3 regions of the Actinomadura kijaniata genome follow, and region 1 is predicted to be linked to each of the others. Evidence: riboswitches for the same ligand, from Rfam matches in the RefSeq annotation. Region 1 holds a riboswitch; each other region holds the start of a gene.
The links. A riboswitch is a leader RNA that binds a small molecule or an ion and turns the genes downstream of it on or off. The one in region 1 is predicted to bind cyclic di-AMP.

Region 1 (5,022 bases):
GCGGGCGCGGGCCAGCTCGGCGGCGGAGAAGTCCAGCGCCGGGTCCGGGACGGTCCGCCCGCCGGGAACGCGCCCGGACAGCGGGTCCCAGGGCGTGGTGACCGCCAGGATCACGGCGACGGCGGCCAGCAGGACCCCGGCGGTGACCGCCGCCGCGACGCGGGGACGGCGGGCGTCCGCCGCCGGTGGGAGGGGTGCCGCCGGTGGGGTGTGGACCGTCAACGCAGTTCCCTTCGCAGGTAGGCGCGCCACAGGGCGGTGAGACGCGCCCGGTCCACGCCCAGCACCGCGCGCAGCGCGGCGTCCTCGGAGGCGCGTCCGGCGGCCCGGTAGAGCCGGACCAGCGTCGCCTCACCGTACCGCTGCGCGATCATCCGGCAGGCCAGCCAGGCCTCCTGGTAGGCCTGCGACAGCCGCCCGGAGCCGCCGTCGAACGCCGCCGGCCCCGGCAGCGCGTCCGGGAGCCGCCCCGCGGCGACCTCGCGGCGCAGCTCCCCGGCGGCGTCGCGCACCGCGACCTTCGCGTCCCGGTAGCCCACGTAGTCGGCCAGCCCCTCGATCAGCCACAGCGGGGTGCGGCCGTCGCGGGCGCCGCCGGTGGCCACATGGGTCAGCTCGTGGGTGAGCACGACCGAGCGGCCCAGCCCGTTCAGGCGGGGGAAGGCGGCGGGGGAGATGACGATCCGGTCGCCGGCGCCGCCCGCGGCGACGGCCAGGGCGGCGATCGAGGCGAGGTCCCGGCCGCCGCCCACCAGGGCGGCGGCGCGCTCCGGGTCGGCGGGGGCGAGCGCGACGGCGCGGCGCGGCCAGCCGTCGCCGACCACGCGGGAGACGGCGGGCACGGCCGCGTCCAGCCGGCGCGCGATCTCCTCCAGCCCGGCGGCGTCCCCGACCACCAGGCTGGACCGGCCGCGCACGACCCGCACCGGCCGGTCGTCCCAGACCTCGGCCTGCGCGGGGGCGGCGCCGGGGCCGGGCCGCCCCGGCCCCCTGATCACCCAGCCGCCGTCGCGGGGCGCGAACGCCAGGTACCGCGTCCGGGCGACCGGCCCGGGGTCGTGGCCGCGCAGCCGGTAGCGCAGGTCGATCCGCACGGTCACCGCGCCGGGCCCGGACTCGGCGGGGGCGTCGGCCAGCCGTTCCCGCCAGTCCTGGAGGGGCAGCCGGAGGAGGTTGTCGAACAGCGTCCCCTGCTCGCGCTGGAACGCGGCCGGGGCGGTGGCGACGGTGGCCAGGAACGCGGTGCGGTCGCGCTCGCGCACGGCGCGGGCACGGTTGGCCAGCACGGTGCCGGCGGCCCCGCGGTCGAACCCGGCGGCGGAGACCGGGCGCGGCGCGCGCTCTGTGGCGCGCTGCGTCCCGGGGGAGGCGGGGGCCAGCGTGGCGGCGAGCCCGGCGGCCAGGCAGCCGACGGCCCCGGCCGCCACCGAGACGATCACTCGGCGGCGCCGGGGCCGTGCGGGCTCCGCCCGGCGGGGACCGTCCGTCATGGGGGCGATCCTATGCACGGGGACGGAGAGCGTTTCCAAGCGGCCTCGACCACCGCGCGAGCCCCGGGGCGAGCGCCGCGGGCCAGGGCTCTTGGAACACGGCTTACTTGGCGTAGTCGGGGTAGCCGTAGCCGACGATCTGGCTCTTGTTGCGCGTCTTGATCTGGACGGCGTTGCCGGTGTTGCCCTCGACGGTCTTGACGGTGCCGTCGCCGTTGTCCTTGATGACCATGCCGACGTGCACGATGTCGTTGATGCTCTTGCCGCCCTTCCAGGAGAAGAACACGACCGCGCCGGGCTTGGCCTCGGTGCCCCAGCGGTCCCGGTCCTTGAACCAGTTGGCGTGCGCGATCGTCCAGGCGTCGGCGCCCATCTGGTCGGTGAACCCGAGCTGGTCGCCGACCCAGGAGACGAACATGGCGCACCACTGGGCGTCGGTGTAGCCGTCCAGGGAGCCGCCGTCGCGCTTGACGGTCTCCTTGGCGCGCTCGGTCTTCTTGTACCAGTCCTGGAACTTGGTCTCGCCCGCGCCGTTCTCCTTGATCCCGACCTGGGACTCGGCGATCTTGATCGCGTCGGCGGCGGTGGGCCGCTTCTTGGCCTGCTGGGGCTTCTGGGCGGGCTTGGCCTGCTGCGCGGGCTTCTGGGCCGGCTGCTGGACCCGCTGCTGGGGCTGCTGCGGCGGGGCGGCGGCGGCCTTGACGACCGGCTGGGCGGCGGGCTTGGCGGCGGCGATGGCGGCCAGCGCGCCGCTGCGGGGGGCGTCCTTGCCCGGCATCGGGACCGAGGCGGAGGCGGTGGCGGCGGCGGTGCCGATCACGGCGGCGCCGACGGCGAGGGTGCCGCCGGTGCGGACGGCGATCCCGAGCGGGCTGGGCTTGCGGTGCTTGCCTGACACGAAGGTGACTCCTTGGCTTCCATACCGCCTACCGGGTTAGCTGACGGGTTCGGGCGTGGAAGCTGCCCTACGGCCGCGTCGTGGCGGCCGATTCACCCCAGGGGAGATTGGGTCCCCGGCTTCGCGCGCCCGGACAGGGCGCAACGGCGAACTCGGCGGTGGGCGCGTGCGCGCCCGTGACTACGGGTGGCTCCTCGATGAGGAGAAGGAGGGGGGAAGGGGCGTGACCGCCGGGAGGATGGGAGACGGGGTCGGCGGTCACGCCCGTGGTGTGAGGAGGCGCCGTCAGTAGGGACGGACGGCGCCGGCGAAGGTCCGCTTGCGGTAGCCGTCCAGCTTGACGACCTTCACCGAGCTCCCGCTGTGCGGGGAGTGGATCATGTGGAGGGTGTTGCCGGTCTTCTTGTAGACCAGGCCCACGTGCCGCTTGCCGTTGAAGAAGACCAGGTCGCCGGGGGCGAGGTTCTTCCAGGAGATCTTGTTCTTGACGGCGGAGTACTGCGATCCGGTCACGCGGGGCAGGGCGACCCCGGCCTTCTTGTAGGACCACTGCACCAGTCCGGAGCAGTCGAAGGCGTTGGGGCCCGAGGCGCCCCAGCGGTAGGGCTTGCCCTTCTTGGAGGCGGCGGCGCGCAGGGCCTTCTGGGCGAGCTTCTGGCGCTCGGCCCAGGACTTCGTCTTGGCCTGCTGCACGACCTTGGCCACGGGGGTGGCGGCGCTGGCCGAGGAGGTCCCGGCGACGGCGATCGCGGGGGTCAGGACGGCGGTGGCGGCCACGAGGCCGCCCGCCATGCGGGTCCGGCGGGAAATGCTGCTGGCAGCGTTGCTGGGCAGGGGTTGCTCCTTCTTCCAGACGCCTACCGGGTTAGCTGACGGGTTCGGGCTTGGAAGTCGCCCTACGGCGAGGCGGGCCGATGCGTGATCGGGAGGCCGCGCCGATTCACCCCGGGGTCGAGGCGGTTCCGGAAGCGATGTCCGGGACCGTGACCCAAGTGGGTCCCCGGTTCCGCGCACAGGCGGATTCGGCGTTGCCGACGCGTTCGAAAGGCGTGGTGAAGCCAGCCGGAGGCACGGGACCCTGTCGTCCCGCGTGAACGCGCGGCTTGGTTGTCATGGGCAGGGCGGCCGGTCATGCGGACCGGTGAACCGCCGGTGGCCTGGGCCCTCATGGTCCGCCGTGGCGCGCTCTCAGCGCCATGCACGCCGGTTCGCGTGCGCACGGTGCGGCCGGGCCGGCCGAAGGTCTCCCTGGGAGACGGCCGCGACGTCTGGACGACGCCGGGCGGGTGGCGACACGTGGGACGTGCCGTCCGGGGGTTGTCCGTCGTCTGGGGGACGACGTGCGGGGAGAGACACCTGGAAGGTGCCTCAGGTGCCCACAAGGTATCAAAGGTCCACGTGATGGCAAATGCCCGGCAAAAATGACAACGGACCAGGTCAAGCCTGGTCCGTTGTGAGCAAAAGCCCGTGCCGACAGGGGATGCGGCGTTACGGGCGGCTCGCGCCGTAGTAGGTCTGCGCGTAGTAGCCGGATGTGATGTCGACCACTTCGACGTTCTTGCCGGTACGCGGCGCGTGGATCATCTTGCCGCCGCCGACGAACATGCCGACGTGCCCCAGGTTGCGGAAGAACACCAGGTCACCGGGCCGCAACTGGCTCTTGTCGATGTGCCGGGTCGCGGCCCACTGGGAGTTGGTGGTGCGGGTGATGTTGACGCCCGCGGCCGCCCAGGCCTTCATGGTCAGACCCGAGCAGTCGTAGCCGCCCGGGCCGGTGCCGCCCCACACGTAGGGCTTGCCGAGCTGGGCGTAGGCGAAGTTGAGCGCCGCGCGGGCCGAGCCGCTGGCCGGGCCGTTGTAGGAGCCGCCGCCACCGGAGCGGGGCTTCTCCTCCTTCAGGCCCAGCTTGCGCAGCAGCTTCTTCTGCGCGGCGACGTTCTTCTCGACCTCGGCCTTCTGCTTCTTGAGCTCGTCGGCCTTCTTCTTGACCTCGTCGTAGGCGGCCTGCGCCTGGGCCTGCTCGCGGCGCAGCCGCTGCGCGGTCTCCAGGAACTGGCCGAGGTCGTCGCTGCGGTTGCGCTGCAGGTGGGTGAAGACCGCCGTCTGGTCCAGCACGGCCTGCGGGTCGCCGGTGCCGACGAAGCCCGCCACGTCGCCCGTGTCGCCCTTCTTGTAGGCGTTGTTCGCCATCTCGGCGATCCGGGCGCGCTGCCGGTCGAAGGCCTTCAGCTCGCTGGCACCGGCCTTCTTGGCCTCGGCGAGCTTGCGCTTGGCCTTCTTGAGGTCCTCGGAAACCTGGTTGTACTTCTCGACCAGGTCCTCGACCTTCTCGTTGAGCTTCTCGAGTTTCTTCTCTGCTTCCGCCGCGCTGGGCTTGGGAGCTGCGTGCGCGACCGCGACGGGAGTCGTCAGCGTCGCCGTCACGGTCAGGCAGGCAACCGCCGCCATCCAGCGCGGGGCGCCGGCCTTGAAGTCCTTGGCCACAGTCCGGTTCGCCCCTCTCGTCCAACGATGTCAGCGGACGACACTAGCGAGGGCGATCATGCGCCACAACTGAAACGATGGTATTCGCTGACCTTAAGCTCACTTTGTCCACTCAAGGTGACCGGATCATCACAGTTCGCGGGAGCCACG
Region 2 (5,022 bases), on a different contig from region 1:
ACGGGGACAGGTCGCCGACGGCGACGATCCGCCCGCCGGCGACGAGCACCGAGCCGCGCCCCGTCACCTGGCGGCCGTCGAAGATCCGGACGTCCCGGATGACGAAGCTCCCGCCCGTCCCGGCCGCCGCGGCCGAGGGAACGGCGACGGCGGCGACGGCCAGGCCGGGGACCAGGGACAGGACGCGACGACGCGATGCTCGATGGCTCATGCGCCCTGACGGTATGGAGAAGGAGAACACGACGTAATCGACTTTCGTCGCTGTCGGCGTGACCCAAGTCTGCCGTCGGGACCCGCCCTCGGACGAGGACGGGCGCCGCGACCTGTCAGGACGCCGCCTCAACGAGCTCAACCAGCGACGTTACTACCATGCATAGTAAGAGAGGCTGGCGAGAGCCGCTTTCGGTCCGCACCCAGAGTGCCGAGAGATGTGACGGTGCAGGGCCGCGCCGGCTTGGCCGCTGTTTACTATGGCCGGTAGTAGGCGTGCTGTTCGGTCGGAGAGGCCAGGTGAGGCATGGCGCTGTCCCGGTTCGGTGAGCTCGAGGCCGCCGTCATGGAGCGCATGTGGACCTACGGCCGTCCGGTCAACGTGCGCGCCGTCCTGGAGGATCTCGAGAAGGACCGGACGATCGCCTACACCACCGTCATGACGGTGATGGACAACCTTCACAAGAAGGGATGGCTGCGCCGCGAGAAGGTGGGGCGGGCCTTCGAGTACGAGCCGGTGGCCAGCAGGGAGGGCTACACCGCCAAGCTCATGCGCGAGGCGCTGGCCACCAGCGAGAACCAGGCCGCCGCCCTGGTGCACTTCCTCTCCGACCTCTCACCGTCCGAGGCCCGGGCGCTCCGCGCCGCCCTGAGGATCGTGCCGCAGGACACCGACGAGTGACCGCGACGCCTCGGCGCTCGATCCGCGTGCTGTCGGTACTCGCGGCCCCGCGCGCTTGAGGTCCGACGACATCGCGGCCGGCGACACGACCGGGCGACGCTGACAGCCCGGCTTCGTTGAACGGCACCGCCGGCTGCCGCGCCTCCCCGCCCGCCCCCTGCGGAGGCCGCCTCGCCGCCCCCCGTACTGCTCCGTTTCCCCGTACGCCACCAGCGGATATGGGAGGACGGCCGGATGTTTTGCCCGCATGAGGGCAGAGCATCCAGTGCAGACATGGACGTGAACCAAAGGCGCTTTGGAGGCGTCTTAGCCACAATGGCGGGTGGAAGGCGGGTAATGTCCCAGTCGCCAGCGGGAGAACGGGGGCGGAACAATGGCAGTGCGCGAACCGGGACACCAGTGGGGACACCGGTCGGGGTTCCAGGTGCGTGCCGCGCGACACGGTGACTGGACGGTGCTCCAGGTGGCCGGGGACCTGGATCTGGCCACCGTGCAGACCCTGGAGCAGGAGCTGGTCCGCGCCGCGGCGACCGGCACGCAGGTGGCGCTGGAGCTGTCGCGGCTGGCCTTCATGGACTCCTCGGGCCTGAACGTCGTGATCCGGTGGTGGAAGCGCCTGCACGCGGGCGGCGGCCAGCTGATGCTGGTGAACCCGAGCAAGCGCGTGACCCTGCTGCTGACCACCACCGGCTTGGACCGCTTCATCCCTGTGCGTTCCACTTTGCCGGTCATTCCCACCGACGCCTCCACCGAGGGCGGCGGCGCGTCGTCGGACATGAGCGGCACGGGAGGCAGCGTCCTGCGAGAGGACGGGGAACGGGAGGTCCGGTGAGGCGCGGCCCGTTCCTGGTCCGGTCAGCGGGTGTGTCGCCGACTACGGAAGCCCCCTGACGCGAGCGGGTTCCCGGGGACCCGGCGACACCGTCCTGACCTCCTCTCCCAACACCTGGCTCAAAGGGGACGCGGCTGTTTGACTGGGAACCAAGGAGAGTGACCGAAAAGACGGCGCGCGCGCCGCATGCGAGATCACGCAAGGCGAGTGATCCCCGTGGACCAGGACAGGCCCTCCCGCCGGTACCCACCGCCCGACCCGGCCGTTACGCCGACGCGTGAACCGGCGCCCGATCTGGCGACGGCGATGGCTCGCCTGGCCCGTGATCTGCAGGGGCGCTCCTCGGTTCAGGCGACCCTGGACCGGATCGTGGCGGCCTCGACCGAGCTGGTGGACGGCTGCACCGACGCCAGCATCACCGCGGTGCACCGCGGCCGCGCCCGGCCGCTGGCGGTCTCCGGCCCGCTGGCCCGCGACATCGAGCGTCTCCAGGCCGACCTGCGGGAAGGGCCGTGCTTCGAGGCCGCCCGCGACGGCACACCTGCCCTGCAGGTCCCCGACCTGGCCCGCGCCGGGGACCACTGGCCGCGGTTCGTCCCGCGCGCCCGCGCGCTGGGCGTGGGATCGGTGATGGCGGTGTTGCTGCTCCCCGACGGCCACGCCCCCCGCAACGACCCGCGTCAGGTGCCCGGCCTGCCGAACCTGGGAGCGCTGAACCTGTACGCGCGCCGGCCCGGCGGGCTGACCGCCGGGTCGGCGCGCACCGCCGAGCTGCTGGCCTGTCACGCCTCGGTCGCGCTGGCGGCCGCGCGCGCCGACCAGACCCTGCGGGCGGCGGTCGTCTCCCGCCAGGTGATCGGCGAGGCGGTGGGCATCCTGATGGAACGCCACAAGCTCACGAGCCGCCAGGCGTTCGCGCTGCTGGCGCGCACTTCCCAGGACAGCAACGTCAAACTCCGCGAACTCGCCGAACACCTCACCACCACCGGCGAACTGCCCCGCCGCCCCTGACCACCTCTCCCGGGCGTCGCGCGGCCGTCCACGCGCACGGCTCACGCGTGCGCGCCACGAGGAGGTGGGCGACCGCGAGACGGATCCCCGCCGGCGCCGACCCGCCCATGCTCTTCGAGGTGGCTCTCGTTCCGCCGCTATCCGTGCCCCACGTCATCCCGGCCGAGGTCGTCAGCGGGGACGAGCGGCAGGCCACCCGATCGGAGGGACGCGAGGTCGGCGTGCAGCGAATCCCAGAACGCCAGGTCCTCGTCCTGCTGCAGGGGAGTGACCCGGCTCCAGAACTCACGGTCCTCGACCTCCGCCGCCACCGCCGCCGACACGGCGGGCATGACGAGCGTTCCGGCGTCGGCCGCGTCCAGGTCGGCGGGCCTGATGCCCGCGGGCAGCGTGACCGGCACCCGGTGGTGCCTGCCTCGCTTGCGGACGCGTATCGGCGCACTGGTCGGCACCCGGGCCGCGGCGGCTTTGCCCACGGCGAGCACGACGGTCCCGCAGAGCACGACCGCGAGCAGACCCCCGAGCAGCGTCTCCTGCTGGAGGAGGGGGATCCCGCCGTCGTTGTGACCGGTCCGGCCGACGGTGACCATGTCACCGGACCGGTCGGCTTCGGGCAGGGTGCGGGGAGCCGGAGCCGCGTGCTTGGGGGTATGGCTCTTCTCGGTGCGCGCGGCCGTCAGCCACGGGAACGACTTGCCCTCGACCTTCACCTTGCCGGGGTAGCCGTAACCGACCACGCTGTCGAAGTCCCGCACCTTGCGCCTGAGGTGGACGCCGTCGGTGTTCGCCTCGATCGTGTGCAGGGTGGAACCCTTGACGCTCTCCACCAGCCCGACGTGCTGGATCGCGCCGGTGTCCTTGGACCCTGACCAGGCGAAGAACACCACGGCCCCGGGTTCGGGCTCGGTGCCCCAGGCGTCGTTCCGCTGGAACCACCTGGCGTGGCTGATCGTGGCGGCGAACTCGCCCGCCCAGTCCTCCACCTTCGCCTGGTTGGCGGCCCAGGCGAGGAACATGTCGCACCACGGAGCGGTCGTGTAGTAGTCGTCGCCGCCCTCGAACGTCTTGCCGTACCACTCGCCGTACTTGGTGTAGCCGCCGGCTTTCTCGCGGTACCCGAGCTCTTTCTTGGCTATTTCAAGCAGCTTTTCGCCTACGGGATCCATCAGCTCTCCTTGGACCGCCTACCGGGTTAGCTGACGGGTTCGGGCCAGGAGCAGCCCTACCGCGCGGAGCGGATTCACCCCAGGAACGTGGGTCCCCGGCTCCCATGGAGGCGCGACGCGCCATCGGGACTCGGCGGACGATCCGCGCCCCCCGAGCGGGGAGCTGGTCACGGACCGATTACGAGGCAATGTAGTAGATGATTCGGGCAATGACCAAGTTCTATTCATGAAACGACATAAATGATCTACCTTGGGAGATGTCGTTCGAGGGCTGGTGGACGACTGATGGCTGTCTACCCAGGTCACCGGGTAGATCAAGTCTTCGGTGCAGGCGGCGGTGACGATGAGGCGCCGTTGGCTGGCCCTCACCGTTGCCGGACTCTCTACTAAGAGGAGTAGTAGTTCTTGTCGCTCCCTGATTCCGTGGCGATGACTTCGGACAGGTGTTTTCCCTTCGACCGTGGCAGCCGGGGCTCCTCACGCCCGTGCCCTATGGATCCGATCCGGTCTTCGCCGTCCCTTCCCGGATCTACCGGCGCTTTCCTCGGCCCGGGTCGAACTCCCAGTGCCAGGGCTCGTACGGGTTGCTGTAAGCCCGGTCGGGACGGAACCAGCCATACGTGCCCGCGTTGGCGCGCAGCCACGCGAACTGGGGCGATCCCTCGTTCCGGACACCGCCGCAGAAGTCCACGGCGATGCCGAGGCCGTGCTCGCTGAAGCCGGGCCGAGCGGCCATGCCCGAGGGCATGCTGCTGGAGAGCCGCCGTTGCTCGGCGAGGCTGCGGTAGGCGTCGTCCAGGCAGGCGTCAGTGCCGAAGCGGCGCTTGTAGACCGCATTGAGTTCGTAGAAGGCGAGGGCCGCGTCCGCCCGTAGAAGCAGGCCGCGCTGCGGTAGCGGACACAGGTGGCGGGCCGGGATCTGGCCGTTCGGATATTTGCTGGCCCGTTTCCCCCGCGCCGCGTTGCACCTGGGCGGTGCCTTGGTTTCGTCGGCGGATCGGGCCGCGCCGGTGGAACCCGCCGGGGACCCGGCTTGCCCGGCGGCCAGCACCAGCGGCCCGGCCGTGGTCGTCGTGGAGTCCTCGTCGTCGCTGAACCCCGAGGTCGCACCCAGGGTTCCC
Region 3 (5,022 bases), on a different contig from region 1:
TGTTCATCCGATCCCCCCTCGCCACACGTGATCGATTCTGGCAGAGGGGGGAACCGGGTCAGGCGCCGATGTCGCGCCCCCGCTCGTGCCAGACCGACACCACCGACGGGCGCGGCTGGTCGCCGTCGGGCCAGCGGCTGGCGGGCTTGTCGGGGCTGGCGCCGGTGATCTCGCCGGGGTGCTGGACCGCGACGAACACCGTCTTCTGGTCCTTGGTGATCAGCGGTCCGCAGGTCTCCGCGCCGTAGGGGACGGTGAGGAACTGCCGGACGTGGCCGCGCTCCCGGCCCTGCACCGGCATCGCGAACAGGCCGTCGTTGGAGCCCAGCGCGTTGCCGTCGGTGGAGATCCACAGGTTGCCGTCGGAGTCGAACGTCAGGTTGTCCGGGCAGGAGATCGGGCTGACCTTCGACTTGTCGTACCCGGCGAAGTAGGTCGCGGGGTCCTTGGGGTCTCCGGCCACCAGCGGGACGCTCCACCGGAACGTCGTCGCGCCCGCGTCGTTGCCGCGCTCGACGATCTCCAGGATGTGGCCGTGCTTGTTGGCGGGGCGCGGGTTGGCCTCGTCGACCTGCCCGGGGGTGCGGCGGGTGTTGTTGGTGAGCGCGACGTAGATCGCGCCGGTCCTCGGGTTGCGCTCGATGTCCTCGGGGCGGTCCATCTTGGTCGCGCCGACCTTGTCGGCGGCCAGGCGGGTGTGGACGAGCACCTCGGCGGCCGTCATGCCCGGCACGAGGCTCCGGTCGCCGCGCACCAGCGGGATCCACTCGCCGGACCCGTCGAACGCGCCGTCGGAGGGCAGCTTCCCGGAGCCGTCGATCTCCGCCTCGGGGCTGTCGCCGGTGAACTTCGCCACGTAGAGGGTGCCGTGGTCCAGCAGCTTCATGTTGTGGCGGCGCGAGCCCGGCACGTACCGGCCCGACGACACGAACTTGTAGATGTAGTCGAAGCGCTCGTCGTCGCCCATGTAGATGACGGCGCGCTTGTCCCGCGACAGGGTGCTGGTGGCGGCCTCGTGCTTGAAGCGGCCGAGGTGGGTGCGCTTGCGCGGGGCCGAGTGCGGGTCGAACGGGTCGATCTCGACGATCCAGCCGAAGCGGTTGGCCTCGTTGGGGTGCTTGGAAAGGTCGAAGCGCTCCTCGACGCGGTCCCAGCGGCGGCTGTCGTCGGGGACGTTCGTGGGGACGCCGTACCGGTCGAACGCGGGCTTGGCCTCGGCGGGGACGCCGTTGGTGGCCACGAAGTACTGGTTGAAGTTCTCCTCGGCGGTGAGGACCGTGCCCCACGGGGAGACGCCGCCGGCGCAGTTGTTCAGCATGCCGTACACCTCGCGGCCGCGCGGGTCGGCGGCGGTGCGCAGCAGCGGGTGCCCGGCGGCCGGGCCGGTGAGGACCATCTTGGTGTGGGCGGTGACGCGCCGGTTGAAGCGGCGGCGGCCCCTGGTGACCAGCTTCCACCGCCCGGTGCGGCCGACGCGCTCGATCTCCACGACCGAGCCGCCGTGCGCGGCCATCGCGATCCGGATCTGCTGCTCGGTCGCGGCCGCCCCGCCCTGGTAACCGCGGAACATCAGCTCTTCGTCGGTGTACTCGTGGTTCACCCACAGCAGCGCGCGGTCGCGGCCCATCGGGAAGAACGTCACGTAGTCGCAGTTGTAGCCGAACTGCCTGGCCTGCGCCTCGGGCGTCTGCCGGTCGAAGTCGAACTTCGGCGCGCCCGGCAGCACGGGGTCGCCCCAGCCCACCACGACCGACGCCTCGTACCCGTCGGGCACGGTGACCTTGTCGTCCTGGTTGGGCGCGACCGGGGTGAAGCGCAGCCGGTGCCCGCCACCGCCGGGCCGGGCCGGGGCCGCCGGGGCGGCGGGCGCGGCGTACGCGGGGGCGGCGGAGGCGGCGGCTCCCGCGCCGACCACCAGCGCGCCGAGCGCGCCCGCCCGCAGCATCCCGCGCCGCGACAGATGGTCGGCCAGGATGTCGCCGAAGTAGGCGTTGCCGCTGGTGTTGGGCACCGGGTGGTCGCAGGCGTTGCCGCAACGGTACTTGCACGTGAGCGCGTCGCGTCCGCCGTGGCGCGGGACCGACAGAAGCGGGAGCGCGCGCCTGACCTGGCGTTCTGCCACGAATCCTCCTAGATGAACCGATTCGCGGAAACGCTAGGGAGCCCAGGGATGCGTTCGGTCAACGCCAGGTGAACGGAAGGGGCAGAAACGGCAAAAGCCCCTGGTGGAGCCGGGAGAGGTCCACCAGGGGCCGCGCGCCGGGGCCGGTCTAGTAGACCGAGATGTGGACGTGGTCGTAGTGGTTCGCGGTCACGCCGCCGCGGTTGCTCATGGAGCGCCAGCCGGGGCTGTGCATCGAGTAGATGCGCTGCCGCCAGATCACGTAGTTGATGCCGAGCCTGCGGCCGTGGGCGATGGCGTAGGCGGCGGCGCGGTCGCCGAGCGACTGGGCCGCGCCGGTCGCCATCTGGCCGCCGGTGGTCACCATGAAGTCGCAGGCCATGCCGCGGGCGTGGTCCTGGGGGTCGCCGGTGGTGCGCACGCAGCCGATCTGCGGGAACGGACCGGTCTCCCGGTCGAGCTCGTCCTTGACCTGCTTCATGCGCGGGGTGATGCCGCCCAGGCCGAAGGCCGGCGACTGCGGCTTGAACTTCTTCATCAGGGACTGGATGCGCCTCTTCTGCGACCGCAGGTCCGCGATCTCCTTCTCCAGCTCCTGGATCTTCCTGTCGGCCTCCTGCTTGGCCTTCTCCTGGTCGACGACGAGCTGCTGGATCTGCTGGACCTTGGCCGACTTGTTCTGCGCCAGGTGCGTGGACAGGCTCATCGCGGCCAGCACGTTGGAGGGGTCGCCGGCGGTGAGGACCTGGACGGTCGGGTCGCCGCCGCCGGTCATGTACTGGTTGGCGGCCAGCTCGGCGACCAGGTTCCGGGACGCGTCCAGCTCGGCGCGCAGGTCCTTGGCCCGCTGGATCGCCCGGTTGGCGTCGAACTGCACGTCCCGCAGCTTGGCCAGGTCGCCGCCGAGCGACCTCTCCAGCTGGTCGACCTGCTTGTTGAGCTGCCGGAAGCGGGCGTTGTCACCCGGCTCGGCCACCGCCGGCGGGGCGGTCGCGGTGGCACCGGCCAGCATCGGCACGGCTCCGGCGAGGGCCGCGAGGGCCAAGGCGGCGCGCCGACCGGGCCGACCCGTGCGCCGGCCGGTATGCGGGCCGGTGGAGGTGGGGGTCTCCACGTCGTCTCCTCTCCTCGGTCGCCTACCGGGTTAGCTGACGGGTTCGGGCGCGGAGGCCGCCCTGTCACCGCCCGGGCGGTGAGTTCACCCCGGCCGGGGACGGCCCGCGTCGTCCGCGGTCCGTCCCCGGCGAATGGGTCCCCGGCTCCCGGGCATGGGCCTCGGGACTCGGCTCGATCCGGCCGGCCCGCCCCGGCGCTCCGGGAGACGCGACCGACCGAAAGTCAACGAACGGCAACGAGACATCCGTCGCCTCGCCAAGATTAAACCCCGCTGGCCGATGGGGAGGCCCGGATGCCCGTGAGCCCGGCTCCCTGGTGGGAGCCGGGCCATCTTACGTGAGCGGACTCACAGATTGCTCTTGTAGAGCAGTCTGTTGGGAGTGCCGCGCGGGATTCGCCCGAGAGCGTTCGGGGTGGAGTTGCCGATGATCCACTTGAACACCGTGTCGGACGAGGCGGTCTTGCGGGTGCCCAGGTACAGCGCGGCGACCCCGGCGGCGTGCGGGGAGGCCATCGACGTGCCGGTGTCGCCGCCGCGGCGGCCGTTCGGGAGCGTCGAGTACACGCCGTAGCCGGGCGCGAAGACGTCCACGCAGCGGCCGTGGTCGGAGAAGGTGGCGCGGTTGTCGTACTTGGTGGACGCGCCGACCGCCATCACGCGGCTCGCCGAGGCGGGCGAGGACTGGCAGGCGTCGTTGCCCTCGTTGCCCGCCGCGACCGAGACGAACACGCCGGCCTTGGCCAGGTTGTCGGCGGCCTTGTTCAGGGCGGGGGAGACCGCCTCCACGCCGAGCGACATGTTGGCGACGGCGGGCTTGGCGGCGTTCAGGCGGACCCAGTTGAGCCCGGCGATGACGTCGGACAGCTCGCCGTTGCCCTCGCAGTCGAGCACCTTGACCGCGCGGAGCTGGACGCCCTTGGCGACGCCGTAGGTCTTGGACCCGATGGTGCCCGCCACGTGGGTGCCGTGGGACATGCAGCTCGGCGGCTCGTCCTTGAGGGCCGGGGCGGTCCAGGCGGCCTTGGCGCGCCCGCCGAAGTCGGGGTGGCGGACGTCGATGCCGTCGTCGATGACGTAGGCGGTGACCCCCTTGCCGGTGGACCGGTAGGTGTAGGTCTTGGACAGCTTCTCGCCGCGCTGGTCGATGCGGTCCAGGCCCCACGGCAGCGGGGCCTTCTGGGTGGTGAGCGCCTTGACCACGCGGTCGGGCTCGATCGCCTCGACGCGGCGGTCGTTGCGCAGCGCGTTGAGCTGCCCGGCGTCCAGCTTGGCGGCGAAGCCGTTGAGCGCGCCGCTCAGCTTCTCGATCCGGGGCTTGGCGCGCGACGCCGACCGGACCTGCCCGATGGGGCCGTCCAGGGACGCGCCGTCCTTCACCGTGACGATGTACTTGCCGGGGATCTCCGGGCTGTTCCCCGCGGCGGTCGTCTGGACCGGGACGGGGTCGCTGTCGGGCGCGGCCAGCACGGGCACCGTGGCGACCGCTCCGACGGCGGTGGCGACGGCGCCGACGAGCAGCGCCCTTCGGGGAGCAACGCGCAAAGGGGGGTCTCCTTCAGTCGCGCGGGCCCGCCCGGCGGGCGTCCCGCAGCAGAGATCGAAGAACTCGCTGGAGGCACCTTAATGGATCTATTGCGGGCTTAACCGGCGGGTTTCGCTTAATAACCGCAAAACGGACCCAAGGTGGCGGGACGCGGTGTGACCGAACTCACACGGAACCGGTGGGACGGCGGGGACGGAGGGGTCAGGTCTTGCGGAGCGTCGCCGCGTACCCCCGGGCGCT

Region 2: another riboswitch for cyclic di-AMP. It lies ahead of HNR61_RS44700 (CHAP domain-containing protein); the one in region 1 lies ahead of HNR61_RS37110 (CHAP domain-containing protein).
Region 3: another riboswitch for cyclic di-AMP. It lies ahead of HNR61_RS08175 (VldE C-terminal domain-containing protein); the one in region 1 lies ahead of HNR61_RS37110 (CHAP domain-containing protein).

What each region holds. Positions count from the first base shown of each region.
Region 1 is NZ_JACJIA010000013.1:132,838-137,859, forward strand. It holds gene HNR61_RS37100 (M48 family metallopeptidase) at 1-222, opposite strand, end outside; gene HNR61_RS37105 (gluzincin family metallopeptidase) at 219-1,490, opposite strand; gene HNR61_RS37110 (CHAP domain-containing protein) at 1,594-2,388, opposite strand; cyclic di-AMP (ydaO/yuaA leader) riboswitch at 2,399-2,539, opposite strand; gene HNR61_RS37115 (C40 family peptidase) at 2,674-3,180, opposite strand; cyclic di-AMP (ydaO/yuaA leader) riboswitch at 3,227-3,426, opposite strand; gene HNR61_RS37120 (C40 family peptidase) at 3,877-4,872, opposite strand.
Region 2 is NZ_JACJIA010000023.1:39,387-44,408, reverse strand. It holds gene HNR61_RS44720 (amidohydrolase family protein) at 1-211, opposite strand, end outside; gene HNR61_RS44715 (BlaI/MecI/CopY family transcriptional regulator) at 518-892, shown strand; gene HNR61_RS44710 (STAS domain-containing protein) at 1,317-1,724, shown strand; gene HNR61_RS44705 (GAF and ANTAR domain-containing protein) at 2,031-2,735, shown strand; gene HNR61_RS44700 (CHAP domain-containing protein) at 2,873-3,901, opposite strand; cyclic di-AMP (ydaO/yuaA leader) riboswitch at 3,902-4,047, opposite strand; gene HNR61_RS50350 (M15 family metallopeptidase) at 4,431-5,022, opposite strand, start outside.
Region 3 is NZ_JACJIA010000002.1:219,710-224,731, reverse strand. It holds gene HNR61_RS08185 (glycine zipper domain-containing protein) at 1-7, opposite strand, end outside; gene HNR61_RS08180 (PhoX family protein) at 59-2,122, opposite strand; gene HNR61_RS08175 (VldE C-terminal domain-containing protein) at 2,271-3,236, opposite strand; cyclic di-AMP (ydaO/yuaA leader) riboswitch at 3,240-3,420, opposite strand; gene HNR61_RS08170 (S8 family peptidase) at 3,585-4,781, opposite strand; gene HNR61_RS08165 (serine/threonine-protein kinase) at 4,984-5,022, opposite strand, start outside.